One region of the Atlantibacter sp. genome, then DNA from elsewhere that is predicted to be linked to it. Evidence: predicted binding sites of a transcription regulator. Region 1 holds the regulator's gene; the other holds the start of a gene.
The links. The regulator ArgR, encoded in region 1, controls arginine synthesis, uptake and breakdown. The targets are predictions, from matches to a motif close to ANTGAATAAAAATACANT.
Positions count from the first base shown of each region.

Region 2: argC (N-acetyl-gamma-glutamyl-phosphate reductase) is a predicted target of ArgR. The motif match lies at 4,474-4,491, and genes of this name have one in related genera.

Region 1 is NZ_DAMBQK010000018.1:51,166-58,181, reverse strand. Features, by position in the region: gene aaeB (p-hydroxybenzoic acid efflux pump subunit AaeB) at 1-129, shown strand, start outside; gene RT120_RS15685 (NAD-dependent succinate-semialdehyde dehydrogenase) at 230-1,684, shown strand; gene RT120_RS15680 (barstar family protein) at 1,714-1,992, shown strand; gene yhcN (peroxide/acid stress response protein YhcN) at 2,048-2,314, opposite strand; gene yhcN (peroxide/acid stress response protein YhcN) at 2,410-2,673, opposite strand; gene argR (transcriptional regulator ArgR) at 3,033-3,503, opposite strand; gene mdh (malate dehydrogenase) at 3,926-4,864, shown strand; gene degS (outer membrane-stress sensor serine endopeptidase DegS) at 4,921-5,985, opposite strand; gene degQ (serine endoprotease DegQ) at 6,079-7,016, opposite strand, start outside.
Region 2 is NZ_DAMBQK010000034.1:8,185-15,200, forward strand. Features, by position in the region: gene argH (argininosuccinate lyase) at 1-1,224, opposite strand, end outside; gene RT120_RS20600 (argininosuccinate synthase) at 1,321-2,538, opposite strand; gene argB (acetylglutamate kinase) at 2,564-3,340, opposite strand; gene argC (N-acetyl-gamma-glutamyl-phosphate reductase) at 3,348-4,352, opposite strand; gene argE (acetylornithine deacetylase) at 4,539-5,690, shown strand; gene ppc (phosphoenolpyruvate carboxylase) at 5,962-7,016, shown strand, end outside.

The DNA.
Region 1 (7,016 bases):
CTGCTCGACGAGCTTGATATCTATCAGCAAAAATTGCAGGTCTGGGAAGCGCCGCTGTCGGTCACCGAGTCGGTGAAGCGGTTGACCTCGATGCTACGAAAATATCAGCATGCCCTGACAGATAATTGACGGCTGCCGCACAGCGTAAAAACCGACGCCCGGGCGTCGGTTTTTTTGTAGCTATACTTAGCCGAGGGTGCAAAAAAGCACCCTCCATCAGGAGGAAACGATGACAACACAAGCACTCCAGGACAGTGAACTCTTTAAAACAGGCTATCTGGTTAATGGTGAATGGCATCAGGCCGGCGAGACCTTTGACGTAGTGAATCCGGCGACGGGTGAAGTGATTGCGAAAGTCGCGAAAGCGGGTAAGAAAGAGACACAGGCAGCTATCGCTGCGGCCAGTAAGGCCTTCCCGGCCTGGCGGGAAAAGACGGCGAAAGAGCGTTCCACGTTACTGTACCGCTGGTTTGAGCTGATTAACGAAAATAAAAGCTGGCTGGCGCGCTTAATGACCCTCGAACAGGGCAAGCCGCTGAAAGAAGCGGAAGGCGAAGTGGACTACGCCGCCAGTTTTATCCAGTGGTTTGCCGAGCAGGCGAAACGCGCCAACGGCGAGATTATCCCGCCGGCTAAACCGGGGTCACGCATCCTGGCGACCCGTGAACCGGTTGGCGTGGTTGCGGCGATCACCCCGTGGAACTTCCCGATGGCGATGCTGACCCGCAAACTCGGTCCGGCGCTGGCGGCGGGCTGTACTGGCGTGATTAAACCCGCCAATAACACCCCGCTGTGCGCGTTCGCGCTGCTGGCGCTGGCGAAAAAAGCGGGCATTCCGGATGGCGTGTTGAATGCGGTAGCCGGGAAAACATCAGAAATCAGCGACGCCATTATGGAAAGCCATGAAGTGCGCAAAATCTCTTTCACCGGGTCGACTGCAGTGGGTAAAACCCTGGTGCGCAACGCGGCGGAAACCATGAAAAAAGTCTCCATGGAGCTGGGAGGCAATGCGCCGTATATCGTGTTTGACGATGCGGATATTGATGCGGCGGTGAAAGGTGCGATCGCCAATAAATTCCGTAACGCCGGGCAGGTGTGCGTCAGCGTTAACCGCTTCTTTATTCAGGATGGCGTCTATGACCGCTTCGTGAACCAACTGGCCGAGGCGGTGAAGCAGTTGAAAGTGGGTAATGGTCTGGAAGAGGGTGTGATTGTCGGGCCGCTGATTGAGAAAGCCGGCGTGGATAAAGTCCGCGAGCATGTGGAAGATGCGCTCGCGAAAGGCGCAAAAGTGCTGGCAGGCGGGAAAGCGCACGATCTTGGCGGCAACTTCTGGCAGCCGACGGTGCTGATTGATGCCACCGATGACATGAAGCTTGCCCAGGAAGAGACCTTTGGTCCGCTGGCTGCCTGCTTCCGCTTTAGCAGCGAAGAAGAGGTGGTTGAACGCGCCAACAATACGCCGTATGGCCTGGCCGCCTATTTTTACACCCAGAATCTACAGCGGGTATTCCGCGTCTCTTCGCAGCTTGAAAGTGGAATGATCGGCGTGAACGACTGCGCGGTATCTACCGAGCTGGGGCCGTTCGGCGGCGTGAAAGAATCCGGGCTGGGGCGCGAAGGATCGGTACTGGGGCTGGACGAATATCTGGAAGTGAAAACCCTGCATATCGGCGGACTCTAACCTGTGACCACACCGATGGGTGACAAACAATGCAAATCTACACGTTTGACTTTGATGAAATCACCGATCAGGCCGATTTTTATCGCGACTTTACCCGGTCGTTTGGCTTAACGAAACAGCAGGTGAATAATCTGGATAGCTTGTGGGAGGTGGTGACGGAAGGGTATTTGCCGTTGCCGCTGGAGATTGAATTTGTTCACTTATCGGAAGAGAACCGTCGGCGGTTTGGCGCACTGATTTTGCTGTTTGATGAAGCAGAAGAGGAGTTGGAAGGCCAACTCCGCTTCAATATTCGTCATTCCACGTGACCGAAAAAAGCCCCAGGCGACCTGGGGCAAGTCGTCGGACACGACGACGAGGTTCTTATTTATACAGTTCTGCAGTGGCGTGCCAGGTATCACCGGTACGCGCTTCAATAACGCGGTAAGCGGTTGCGCCTTTCTGATCGGCTTTTTCAGCCAGCGCTTCGCGCATATCCATCGGCGAGCTGCCGTGCTGGGCAACAGAGATGGTGCCCATAGATTGCATGTTTTGGGCATCCTGTGCGCTAACTTGCTCAACAGCGGCGTTTGCGCCAAAAGCCATCAGGGAAGCCAGAGTCACAGCAGCAAGGGTAAATTTGGTTTTCATCGTTGTTTCCTCGTTTGAGTTTCTGTGGTCGGCAGGCGAAGTCACTGTACGGAACACAGAATAAATGTATGTATGCAGGTGAACAGGGTTAATGCTTATTTGTACAGCTCAGCAGTGGCGTGCCATTCGTCGCCAGAATGCGCTTCGATAACGCGGTAGGCGGATGCGCCTTTTTCCTGCGCTTTCTGATCGAGCATTTCGTTCATGTCCATCGGTGAGCTGGTCACGGAAGAGACAGTAACGGTGCCGAGTGACTGACGACCCTGGGCTTGTTGCGCGTCGATAGACGTTGCGGCAAAAGCGCCAAAGGAGAGCATTGAAAGCAGGCTTAAGGTGGCTACGGTTGATTTGATTTTCATGATCGTTACCTCGTCGTATTTTTATCTTTATCTTTGGGGTCTCATTTCGTGACCCTCATCACAAAATAAAGTATACACTAATAACGCGGAAAATTAATACCACGCTAATTATTTACAATGAAACTTTGTTTCCAGAAACGGACTTTTTATTCCCTGCTGTTATAAAAAATTTACATTTTGTGCGTTTATGAAAATAAATATCAATAAAATCATAAAGATAAATAAATTTGATAATTTGTGCTTTTTAGAAAAGATGTAATGGCTATGTAACGTTAACCCGTCAGACGTAACGGCTGGAGAGGAAATAAAAGGGGATATTTAATAACAACCGCCGCGGGCGCGGCGGTAGAAGAGAAGGCTTACAGTTCTTGTTCGAACAGTACCAGAATGGCTTCGTAGAGTTCTTTAACCGAAAAATCTCTCGCGGGGGTAGTAAAGATGGTGTCGTCCCCGGCGATAGTGCCCAGAATACCTTCGGCTTTACCCAACGAGTCAAGCAGACGCGCGATCAGCTGCGCCGCACCCGGGCTGGTGTGGATCACCACCACCGCATTGTTGTAATCAATATCCAGCACCAGATTTTTGAGTGGGCTGGACGTGGTCGGTACGCCCAGTTCCGCTGGCAGGCAGTAGACCATCTCCATTTTGGCGTTGCGTGTACGCACCGCACCGAATTTGGTCAGCATGCGAGAGACTTTGGACTGGTTAATGTTTTCGTAACCTTCGTCCTGCAACGCCTGGACAATCTCTCCCTGAGAACTGAATTTCTCTTCCTTTAATAACGCTTTGAAAGCTTTGACTAATTCTTCTTGTTTTGCCGAGCCGCGCATAGGTCACCTACAATCTGGCCAAAGAAACAACATTATTATGCATTTATCTGAATTTTTATGCAAATACCAGGCCGAAAATGTGGCTGAAATAATGTTATGAAAGCGGCGGATTTTATCAAATTTTGTTATTGGAGAACATGCCTGTGTCACGACTCGAAAATAAGCCATTAAGTAAATCAATTGTTATAAAAATGATGTTGTTTTGATGAATGAAGAGGGTGTAATGTAACCGCCTGTTGATATGTTGCTTCGGTAGCGATCCGGCTATTTTCCTGATGTGCGTGAGGTCTGTGCCATAAAGAGCCGGTATGACTTCTCAATCTGAAGGTGAAAAGATTGTAATGACTTCCGCCCTGGATAATCATGGTCGCCACCAAAGGAGTAACGGCACTTTAATTGCAAATCATAATAAGGAGTTTAGGATGAAAGTTGCAGTCCTCGGCGCGGCCGGTGGTATTGGCCAGGCGCTCGCCCTTCTACTCAAGACCCAACTGCCTTCAGGTTCAGAACTCTCCCTCTACGACATCGCACCGGTTACCCCGGGCGTCGCGGTTGATTTAAGCCATATCCCTACCGCGGTGAAGATCAAAGGCTTCTCCGGCGAAGACGCGACTCCGGCGCTGGAAGGCGCAGACGTTGTGCTGATTTCCGCAGGCGTGGCGCGTAAACCGGGTATGGATCGCTCTGACCTGTTTAACGTCAACGCGGGCATCGTTAAAAACCTGGTGCAGCAGATTGCCACCACCTGCCCGAAAGCGTGCATCGGCATCATCACTAACCCGGTAAACACCACTGTTGCTATCGCAGCGGAAGTGCTGAAAAAAGCCGGTGTTTACGATAAGAACAAACTGTTCGGCGTGACTACGCTGGATATCATCCGCTCCAACACCTTTGTAGCGGAACTGAAAGGCAAACAGCCGACCGAGGTTGAAGTCCCGGTGATCGGCGGCCACTCTGGCGTGACCATTCTGCCGCTGCTGTCCCAGATCCCAGACGTGAGCTTCTCCGAGCAGGAAGTGGCCGACTTGACCAAACGTATTCAGAACGCGGGCACCGAAGTGGTAGAAGCCAAAGCGGGTGGCGGATCGGCAACTCTGTCGATGGGCCAGGCGGCGGCGCGTTTCGGTCTGTCTCTGGTTCGCGCGATGCAGGGCGAAAAAGGCGTGGTTGAGTGTGCCTATGTAGAAGGCGACGGCGAACACGCGCGTTTCTTCTCTCAGCCGCTGCTGCTGGGTAAAAACGGTATTGAAGAGCGTCAGAGCATCGGCACCCTGAGCGCGTTTGAACAGCAGGCGCTGGAAGGCATGCTGGATACCCTGAAAAAAGACATCACCCTGGGCGAAGAGTTCGTTAACAAATAATCGTCGCGGGTTCAGAAAGCAAAACCGGAACATCAGTTCCGGTTTTTTTTCGTCGGTTAGTTGGTCGCCGGATATTCCTGAACGGTGACCTGTAGCGTGAGTTTCTTATCATCACGCATCACCACCACCGGGATGACCGAGCCGGGGCGAATCTCCGCCACCTGGTCCATGGTTTCCAGCGCCGAAATAGCGGGTTTATTGTTTACTGAGACGATCACATCGTTGACCTGAATACCGGCATGCGCCGCCGGGCCGTCCGGGGTCACTTCGTTGACGATAATCCCCTGGATCTGATCGATGCCCATTGCCGGACCGTGCATTGGCGCGATTTCCCGCCCGCCGATGCCGATATAACCACGTATCACGCGGCCATCGCGGATCAGCTTATCCATAATCTTGGTCGCCAGCTGCGTCGGGATCGCGAAGCCAATTCCTTCCGGCGTTTCGCCGTCGTTGCTTTTATCAAACGACAGAGTATTGATGCCCATGAGCTCGCCCAGCGAGTTCACCAGCGCACCGCCGGAGTTACCGTGGTTAATCGAGGCATCGGTTTGCAGGAAGCTTTGCCGCCCGGACGGGTTAAGGCCGATACGACCCGTGGCGCTGATTATCCCCTGGGTAATGGTTTGCCCCAGGTTATAGGGGTTGCCGATAGCCATCACGATATCGCCAATATGCGGCATGCGTTTCCCGTTAATCGGAATGATGGGCAGCGAGGTGGCGTTGATTTTTAAAACCGCCAGATCGGTCAGGCTGTCGGAGCCGACCAACAGCGCTTCAAAGACTCGCCCATCCTGCAAGGCGACGATGATCTGGTCGGCATCGTTAATCACGTGTTTATTGGTGAGGATATAGCCGCGCTGATCCATGATCACGCCCGAGCCGAGGGTGCGGATTTCCAGTTGATTACGCCCGCCGTTGCTGACGCCACGGTTATAGACGTTCACCACCGCAGGCGCAGCGCGGCGCACCGCCGAGTTATAACTCAGTGGGGTGTCATCGGCGCTGTTATACGCAGGCGTTGATTCGGTGCCGTTTTTGCGTAATGACGGCATCAGCGCCAATAGCAGCGCAGCGACAATCAGTCCAAAAAAGACGGGCCGTAAAAGCTTCAGAAACATGGGTAAACGTTAATTAGCAGGGAGACCGGAGGGAGCATATCACGAGATTCACAGACATCACACGCGGCGGTGTGATGTCTGTGCGCAAAACGGCTAGCGTAACAACAGATAGATGCTGTCATTACCGCGCACGACGTGCAGGGCAACAATCGACGGTTTCGACTCCATCAGTTTACGCATCTCAGCGATGGTGCTGACGCGATCGCTGTTGACGCCAATAATTACATCATCCTTATGCAATCCGGCCTGTGCCGCCGCGCTGCCTTTTTCAACGTTCTCAATCGTGACGCCTTTGGTGCCGTCTTTCAGTTGACCGTCGCTCAGCGTCGCGCCCTGTAGTGCCGGGATAATCATCTCCGCGCTGGCGGACGACGAGGTGCTCTTATCCAGCGTCACTTCCACATCCAGCGGCTTCCCGTCACGCAGTAATCCTAATTTCACTTTGGTGCCCGGCGCGGTGGTAGCGATGCGCGAGCGCAGCTCGGCAAAGCTGTTCAGGGTTTTGCCGTTGAGGCTGACGATCACATCGCCGGATTTAATGCCCGCTTTCGCCGAGCCGGAATTCGGCAACACTTCACTGACGAATGCGCCGCGCTGAACGTTGAGATTAAAGGCTTTCGCCAGATCCGCGCTCATCTCGGTGCCCTTAATGCCTAACAGGCCGCGTTTGATTTCGCCGGACTGAATCAGCTGGGTCGCCAGGGTTTGCGCCATATTGCTGGGGATGGCGAAGCCAATACCGACGCTGCCGCCCCCCGGCGCGAGAATAGCGGTATTAATGCCGATCAACTCGCCGTTAAGATTCAGCAGCGCGCCGCCGGAGTTGCCGCGGTTAATTGAAGCGTCGGTCTGGATAAAGTTTTCCAGCCCTTCGAGATTCAGCCCGCTGCGGCCCAGCGCGGAGATAATCCCTGAGGTGGCGGTTTGCCCCAGACCAAACGGGTTGCCTACCGCTATGGCGAAATCGCCAACGCGCAGGGCGTCGGAGTCCGCGACTTTAATTTGCGTCAGGTTAGTGGCGTTTTGCAGTT
Region 2 (7,016 bases), on a different contig from region 1:
GGTCAGCGGCAGCGCCTCCAGCGCTTTGCCCTGGCGAATCGCTTCTACCACGGTTTCGCCCACGATATGGTGCGCTTCGCGGAACGGAACGCCTTTGGCGACCAAATAGTCGGCCAGTTCGGTTGCGTTAGCGTAGCCTTGCTCCGCCGCTTCCTGGCAGCGGGGGCGTTTTACCTGGATGCCGTCCAGCACCAGCGTCGCCATTTGCAGGCAGTCAAACCAGGTGTCGAGCGCGTCGAACAGCCCTTCTTTGTCTTCCTGCATATCTTTGTTGTAAGCCAGTGGCAGCCCTTTCAGGGTCATCATCATGCCGGTTAACGCACCTTGCACACGGCCACATTTGCCCCGGATCAGCTCCAGCGCATCCGGATTCTTCTTCTGCGGCATCAGAGATGAACCCGAAGTCACGCGATCCGACAGCTCAACAAACGCTGCTTCGCCGGTGTTGAAGAAAATCAGGTCTTCGGCGAAACGGGAAAGATGCACCATGCCGATAGAAGCATCGGACAGCAGTTCCAGCACGTGGTCGCGGTCAGACACGCTATCCAGGCTGTTGCGGGTCGCGGAGGCAAAACCCAGCCATCCGGCCAGTTGCTCACGATCGATGTCGTAAGCGGTGCCCGCCAGCGCGCCGCAGCCCAGCGGGCTGACGTCCAGGCGCTTCAGCGTATCCTGCAAACGGCTTTCATCACGGGCCAACATCTCAACGTAGGCCAGGCACCAGTGGGCAAATGTCACCGGCTGGGCGCGCTGAAGGTGGGTATAACCCGGCATCACCGCGTCCTGGTTACTGGCGGCGGTTTCCACCAGCGCGCGTTGCAGTTCGCGGGTCGCGTTCAGCAACTCGCCGACGGTCATTTTGCACCACAGTTTCAGGTCGGTGGCGACCTGATCATTACGGCTACGCCCGGTGTGAAGTTTTTTACCCAGTTGACCGACTTTGTCGATCAGTTTGCCTTCCACCCAGCTGTGAATATCTTCAGCATCGCTTTCAAGAATTTGTTGCGGGTTCGCCTGCACTTCTTGCAGCAGCGTTTGCAGCGCCTGCTCAAGCTGCACCTGCTCATCGGCAGTCAGAACGCCTACGGTCACCAGCGCTTTAGACCAGGCGACAGAGCCCACAATATCCTGCTCCGCCAGGCGGTAATCGAATCGCAACGAGTCGTTGAACTGTTTAAACCGCTGATCCGCTGCCTGAGTAAAACGCCCACCCCAAAGTGCCATAACCCGCTCCGTAAATGTTAATCCAGTCGATAAAATCAAGGCGGATATCGCTACCCGCCAGGTTTGCTACGTTAACGCTTAAGACAACACGTCTGATTATTTTTTCTGCTCGTTCAGCGCACGGATACGTGATGACAGCGAGAACAGACGGATAAAGCCGCCCGCGTGGCTGTGGTCATAGACTTCGTCTTCGCCGAAGGTCGCGAACTCTTCGCTGTACAGGCTGTTGGCGGATTTCTTCTGGATCGCCGTCACCTGGCCTTTATAGAGTTGCAGCACCACTTCACCGTTGACGCCTTCCGCCAGCGATTCCGCCGCCGCCTGCAATGACTGACGCAGCGGCGCGAACCAGCGGCCGTCATACACCACGTAAGACATTTCCAGGCCAACCTGCTCACGCCATTTGAAGCTATCGCGGTCCAGCACCAGCTGCTCAACGCCGCGCAGCGCCGCCATCATGATGGTGCCCCCTGGGGTTTCGTAGCAGCCGCGGGATTTAATGCCCACCAGGCGGTTTTCCACGATATCGATACGGCCCACACCATGTTTCGCGCCGAGTTTATTCAGCGCTTCCAGGCACTGGAACGGGCTCAGGAATTCACCGTTTACGGCAACCACTTTGCCTTTCTCAACGGTGACGGTGACTTGCTCAGGCGCGTCCGGGGCTTCCTGCGGATCGACGGTCCAGACCCAGCAATCTTTGTTGGACGCATTCCACGGGCTTTCCAGCACGCCGCCTTCAGTAGAGATGTGCCAGGCGTTCTCATCACGGCTGTAGATTTTTTCCAGCGACGCGGTGGTCGGGATGTCGCGCTCTTTCAGGTAGTCCAGCAGCGCTTCACGGGAACGCAGGTTCCACTCACGCCATGGGGCGATGACTTTCAGGTTCGGGACCAGCGCCGCCCAGGCGGATTCAAAACGCACCTGGTCGTTGCCTTTACCGGTCGCACCGTGGCACAGCGCATCTGCGCCCACTTTAATCGCCACATCCGCCAGCGCCTTCGCGATCAGCGGGCGCGCCATAGAGGTACCCAGCAGGTAGCTGCCTTCATACAGCGCCCCGGTTTGCAGCACCGGATAAACGTAATCTTTGATGAACTCTTCACGCGCATCGACCACATAGCACTCGCTCGCGCCAGTGCGCAGGGCTTTTTGCTCAACACCTTTCAGATCGTCACGGTCCTGGCCGATATCCACCACGCAGGCCACCACTTCGCAACCTTCATAGTTTTCTTTCAGCCATGGAATGATCGCGGAGGTATCCAGGCCGCCGGAGTAAGCGAGAACAACTTTTTTGATGCCGTGGTTTTGCATTTTCTTTTTCCTTTAAAAACGGTAATTAGGCAAGAATACGGGTGCCGATGGCTGTCCCGTTAAACAAAGAAGGTAACTGCTCGGCATGACGCCAGGAGGCGATATCCACCGGGCGGCCCAGCGTGCGCGCCGCATCCAGCGCCGCATTCACTTTCACCACCATACCATCGGTGATGATGCCCTGGGCAATCAGCTGTTCGGCTTTTGCGGCAGTCATCTCAGCAATGCGCTGCCCTTTGCCGTCCAGAATGCCGCTGACATCGGAAAGCAGGATCAGATCCGCACCGAGCGTGGCGGCCAGCGCCGTAGCGGCCTGGTCAGCGTTGACGTTCATCAGCTCGCCCGCCTCGGTGACGCCGATAGAGCTGACCACCGGCATAAAGCCAGCGTCCAGCAGGGTCGTAATCAGTTTGGCTGAGCCCGGTTCGGCTTTGCCGACGTGGCCAAGTTCATCATCCAGTTGGCTCACTTTTACGCTGTCGCCGTCGCCAAGATACAGGCCCACCGCCGGCAGTTGATGTTTCTTCGCCCAGGCCAGCAGCGTTTTGTTGGCGCTGCCCGCCAGCGCACCGGTGATGATGTCGATCTGATCGGCTGGCGTAACGCGCAGGCCATTTTTCTTTTTCACCGGCAGATTGAGTTTTTTCATCAGCTCATCCACCACGCAGCCGCCGCCATGAACGATTACCAGCGGGCGCTCGTGGGTCTCGCGATAATTCACCAGCGCGGTGAACAGACGTTCCAGCGCCTCTTCGCTATCCAGCAGTACGCCACCTAATTTGATAATTAATGGATTCATTATTGCACCGTTAAATAAGTGACTGAGTTTCAGCGAAGCCGAAACGAATATTGGCACACTGCACTGCCTGCGCCGCAGCGCCTTTCAGCAGGTTATCTTCCGTGGCCACCACAATTAGATGCTCGCCCTGAACAGCGAAACCGATATCGCAGAACGGCAAGCCCACCACATTTTTCAGCGCCGGAACGCCGTTCTGATACAGACGCACCAGCGGTTTATCACCGTAGGCGTCATTGAACGTCTGCGCCACCTGCTCTGCCGTCACGCCCGGTTTCAGGCGGCAGGTGATGGTTTCTAAAATCCCGCGCGGGAAGTTGCCCAGATGCGGAGTGAAAATGACCTGCGCGCCCAGATGGGTCGCGATTTCCGGCTGATGGCGATGGGTAAATACGCCATAGGGTTGCAGGCTCACTTCGCAGAAGCTGTTAGACATCGCCGCCTTGCGCCCGGCGCCGCTCACGCCGCTGGTGGCGTTGATCACCGGCCACTGGGCCAAATCCAGCAGATCGTTGTCGATCAGCGGCTTGAGCGACAACTGTGCCGCCGTCGGGTAGCAACCCGGCACGGCAACCAGTTTGGCTTCTTTCAGCGCGTCGCGGCTCCACTCAGCCAGGCCATACACCGCCTGCTCCAGCAGTTGCGGATGCTGATGGGTGAAACCGTAGAATTTTTCGTAAAACGCCGCATCGTTCACCCGGTACGCGCCGGATAAATCGAATACCACACAGCCTGCGTCAAGGAACTGCGGTGCCAGGTCGTGACTCACTTCGTGCGCCGTCGCCAGAAACACCACGTCAACGCCCTGGGTGAACTCGCTGATGTCAGACATCGGCATCAGCGGCATATCAACAATGCCTTTCAGTTGAGGATGCAAATCGGAGAGTAATTTTCCTGCATCATTGCTTTGCGCTGAGACCGTCAATGCGGTTATGTTCATATGTGGATGGCGATTGACATAGGTCGCGAGCTCTGCGCCAGTATAACCACTGGCACCAACAATCAGCGTATTCAACATCGGGGCTGTTCACCTTCTTTTATCGTCACGAGAAGTTACCTGGGGCAAAAGCGCCTGCTTCTGCCACGTTAGCGAGCGTTTTCAGGAGGCTGCGCGATGCGGTTCCTTTTTGCTCACCGTTAATGTATTTTTATTCACTTAATTTGCATGAATATTGATACTATCACGACCTAAGGTATGTCAACAGTGAAAATGAAATTACCGCCGTTTATCGAGATTTACCGCGCATTAATCGCGACTCCGTCCATCAGTGCGACCGAAGCCGCGTTAGATCAGAGTAATGCGTCTTTAATCAATTTACTGGCGTCCTGGTTTGGCGATCTGGGTTTTAACGTTGAAGTTCAGCCGGTTCCAGGAACCCGCAATAAATTCAATATGTTGGCGAGCATCGGCCAGGGCGCGGGCGGATTACTGCTGGCAGGCCACACCGACACGGTGCCGTTTGACGACGGGCGTTGGACGCGCGATCCCTTCACCCTGACCGAGCACGACAACAAGCTGTACGGCCTGGGCACCGCCGACATGAAAGGCTTTTTCGCCTTTATTCTCGATGCGCTGCGTGACGTCGACGTGACGCAACTGAAAAAACCGCTCTACATTCTGGCGACGGCGGATGAAGAGACCAGCATGGCGGGGGCGCGCTATTTTGCCGAAACCACCCAGCTGCGCCCGGACTGCGCGATTATCGGCGAACCGACCTCTTTGCAGCCGATCCGCGCGCACAAAGGACATATCTCCAGCGCGATTCGGGTACTGGGCCAGTCGGGCCATTCCAGCGATCCGGCGCGCGGCGTCAATGCCATTGAACTGATGCATGACGCCATTGGCCGTATTCTGGAGCTGCGCGATAACCTGAAAGAGCGCTATCACTATGACGCGTTTACCGTGCCGTATCCGACGCTCAACCTTGGCCACATTCACGGTGGTGATGCCGCCAACCGCATTTGCGCCTGCTGCGAGCTGCATCTGGATATTCGCCCGCTGCCGGGGATGACCCTTAACGATCTTAATGGATTGCTGGAAGAAGCCCTGGAGCCGGTCAGCAGCCGCTGGCCGGGCCGCCTGAACGTTGCAGAACTGCACCCGCCGATCCCAGGCTACGAATGCCCGCCGGATCATCATCTGGTGAAAGTGGTGGAAGAGTTGCTCGGCGCGCAAACCGACGTGGTGAACTACTGCACCGAAGCGCCGTTTATTCAGACGCTCTGCCCGACGCTGGTGCTTGGCCCCGGTTCCATTAACCAGGCGCATCAACCGGATGAATATCTGGAAACCCGGTTTATTAAACCGACCCGTGAACTGATTACCCAGGTTGTTCATCACTTCTGCTGGCACTGATCTGCATCACCCTCCTGTCACGTCGGAGGGTGACTTTTGTCACATTTCCATAAGTAACGCTTATCTGGCACGAAATGAATTAAATTTCGTGAATTGTCGCGATTTATTGGTTTGCTGAAGCGATTTCGCCGCAATTGACGAATGGTGGTTTACGTGGCTTTATAAAAGAAAAGACGTAGTTCAAGTCCGAAAGATTTCGGGGGCGCTGCCAACGCGGCTGTGGTTCGAAATATTAAGGACATATACACAAGAGATGGGGTGTCTGGGTTTTATGAACGAACAATATTCCGCTTTGCGTAGTAATGTCAGTATGCTCGGCAAGCTGCTCGGGGATACCATCAAGGATGCACTCGGAGAGAACATTCTTGACCGCGTAGAAACAATCCGCAAATTGTCGAAGTCCTCACGTGCTGGCAATGAAGCAAATCGGCAAGAACTGCTGACCACGCTGCAAAATCTGTCCAACGATGAGTTACTTCCGGTAGCCCGCGCCTTTAGCCAGTTTCTGAACCTGGCCAATACCGCCGAGCAATACCACAGCATCTCTCCCAAAGGGGAAGCCGCCAGCAACCCGGAAGTGATTGCCCGCACGCTGCGTAAACTCAAAGACCAGCCGAACCTGAGCGAAGCGGCGATCAAGCAGGCCGTTGAGTCGCTTTCCCTGGAGCTGGTGCTGACCGCACACCCCACTGAAATCACCCGTCGTACGCTGATCCACAAAATGGGCGAAGTGAATAACTGCCTGCATCAGCTCGACCATAAAGATATCGCCGATTACGAACGCAACCAGATCACCCGCCGTCTGCGCCAGCTCATTGCCCAGTCCTGGCATACCGATGAAATTCGTAAAAACCGCCCATCGCCTATCGACGAAGCGAAATGGGGCTTTGCGGTAGTGGAAAACAGCCTGTGGGAAGGCATTCCCAGCTATCTGCGTGAACTGAACGAGCAGTTGCAGGAGCACCTGGATTACAAACTGCCGGTAGATTTTGTACCGGTGCGCTTTACCTCCTGGATGGGCGGCGACCGCGACGGCAACCCGAACGTCACTGCCGATATCACCCGTCACGTGCTGCTGCTGAGCCGTTGGAAAGCCACCGACCTGTTCCTGAGAGATATTCACGTCCTGATTTCCGAACTGTCGATGGTAGAGTGTACCGACGAACTGCGCGAGCGCGTCGGCGAAGCGGGCGCGTCTGAGCCATATCGCTATCTGCTGAAAGGCATTCGCAGCCAGCTCACCGCTACCCAGGCCTGGCTGGAAGCGCGCCTGAAAGGCCAGAAACTGCCGAAGCCGCAAGGCTTGCTGACCCAAAACGAACAGCT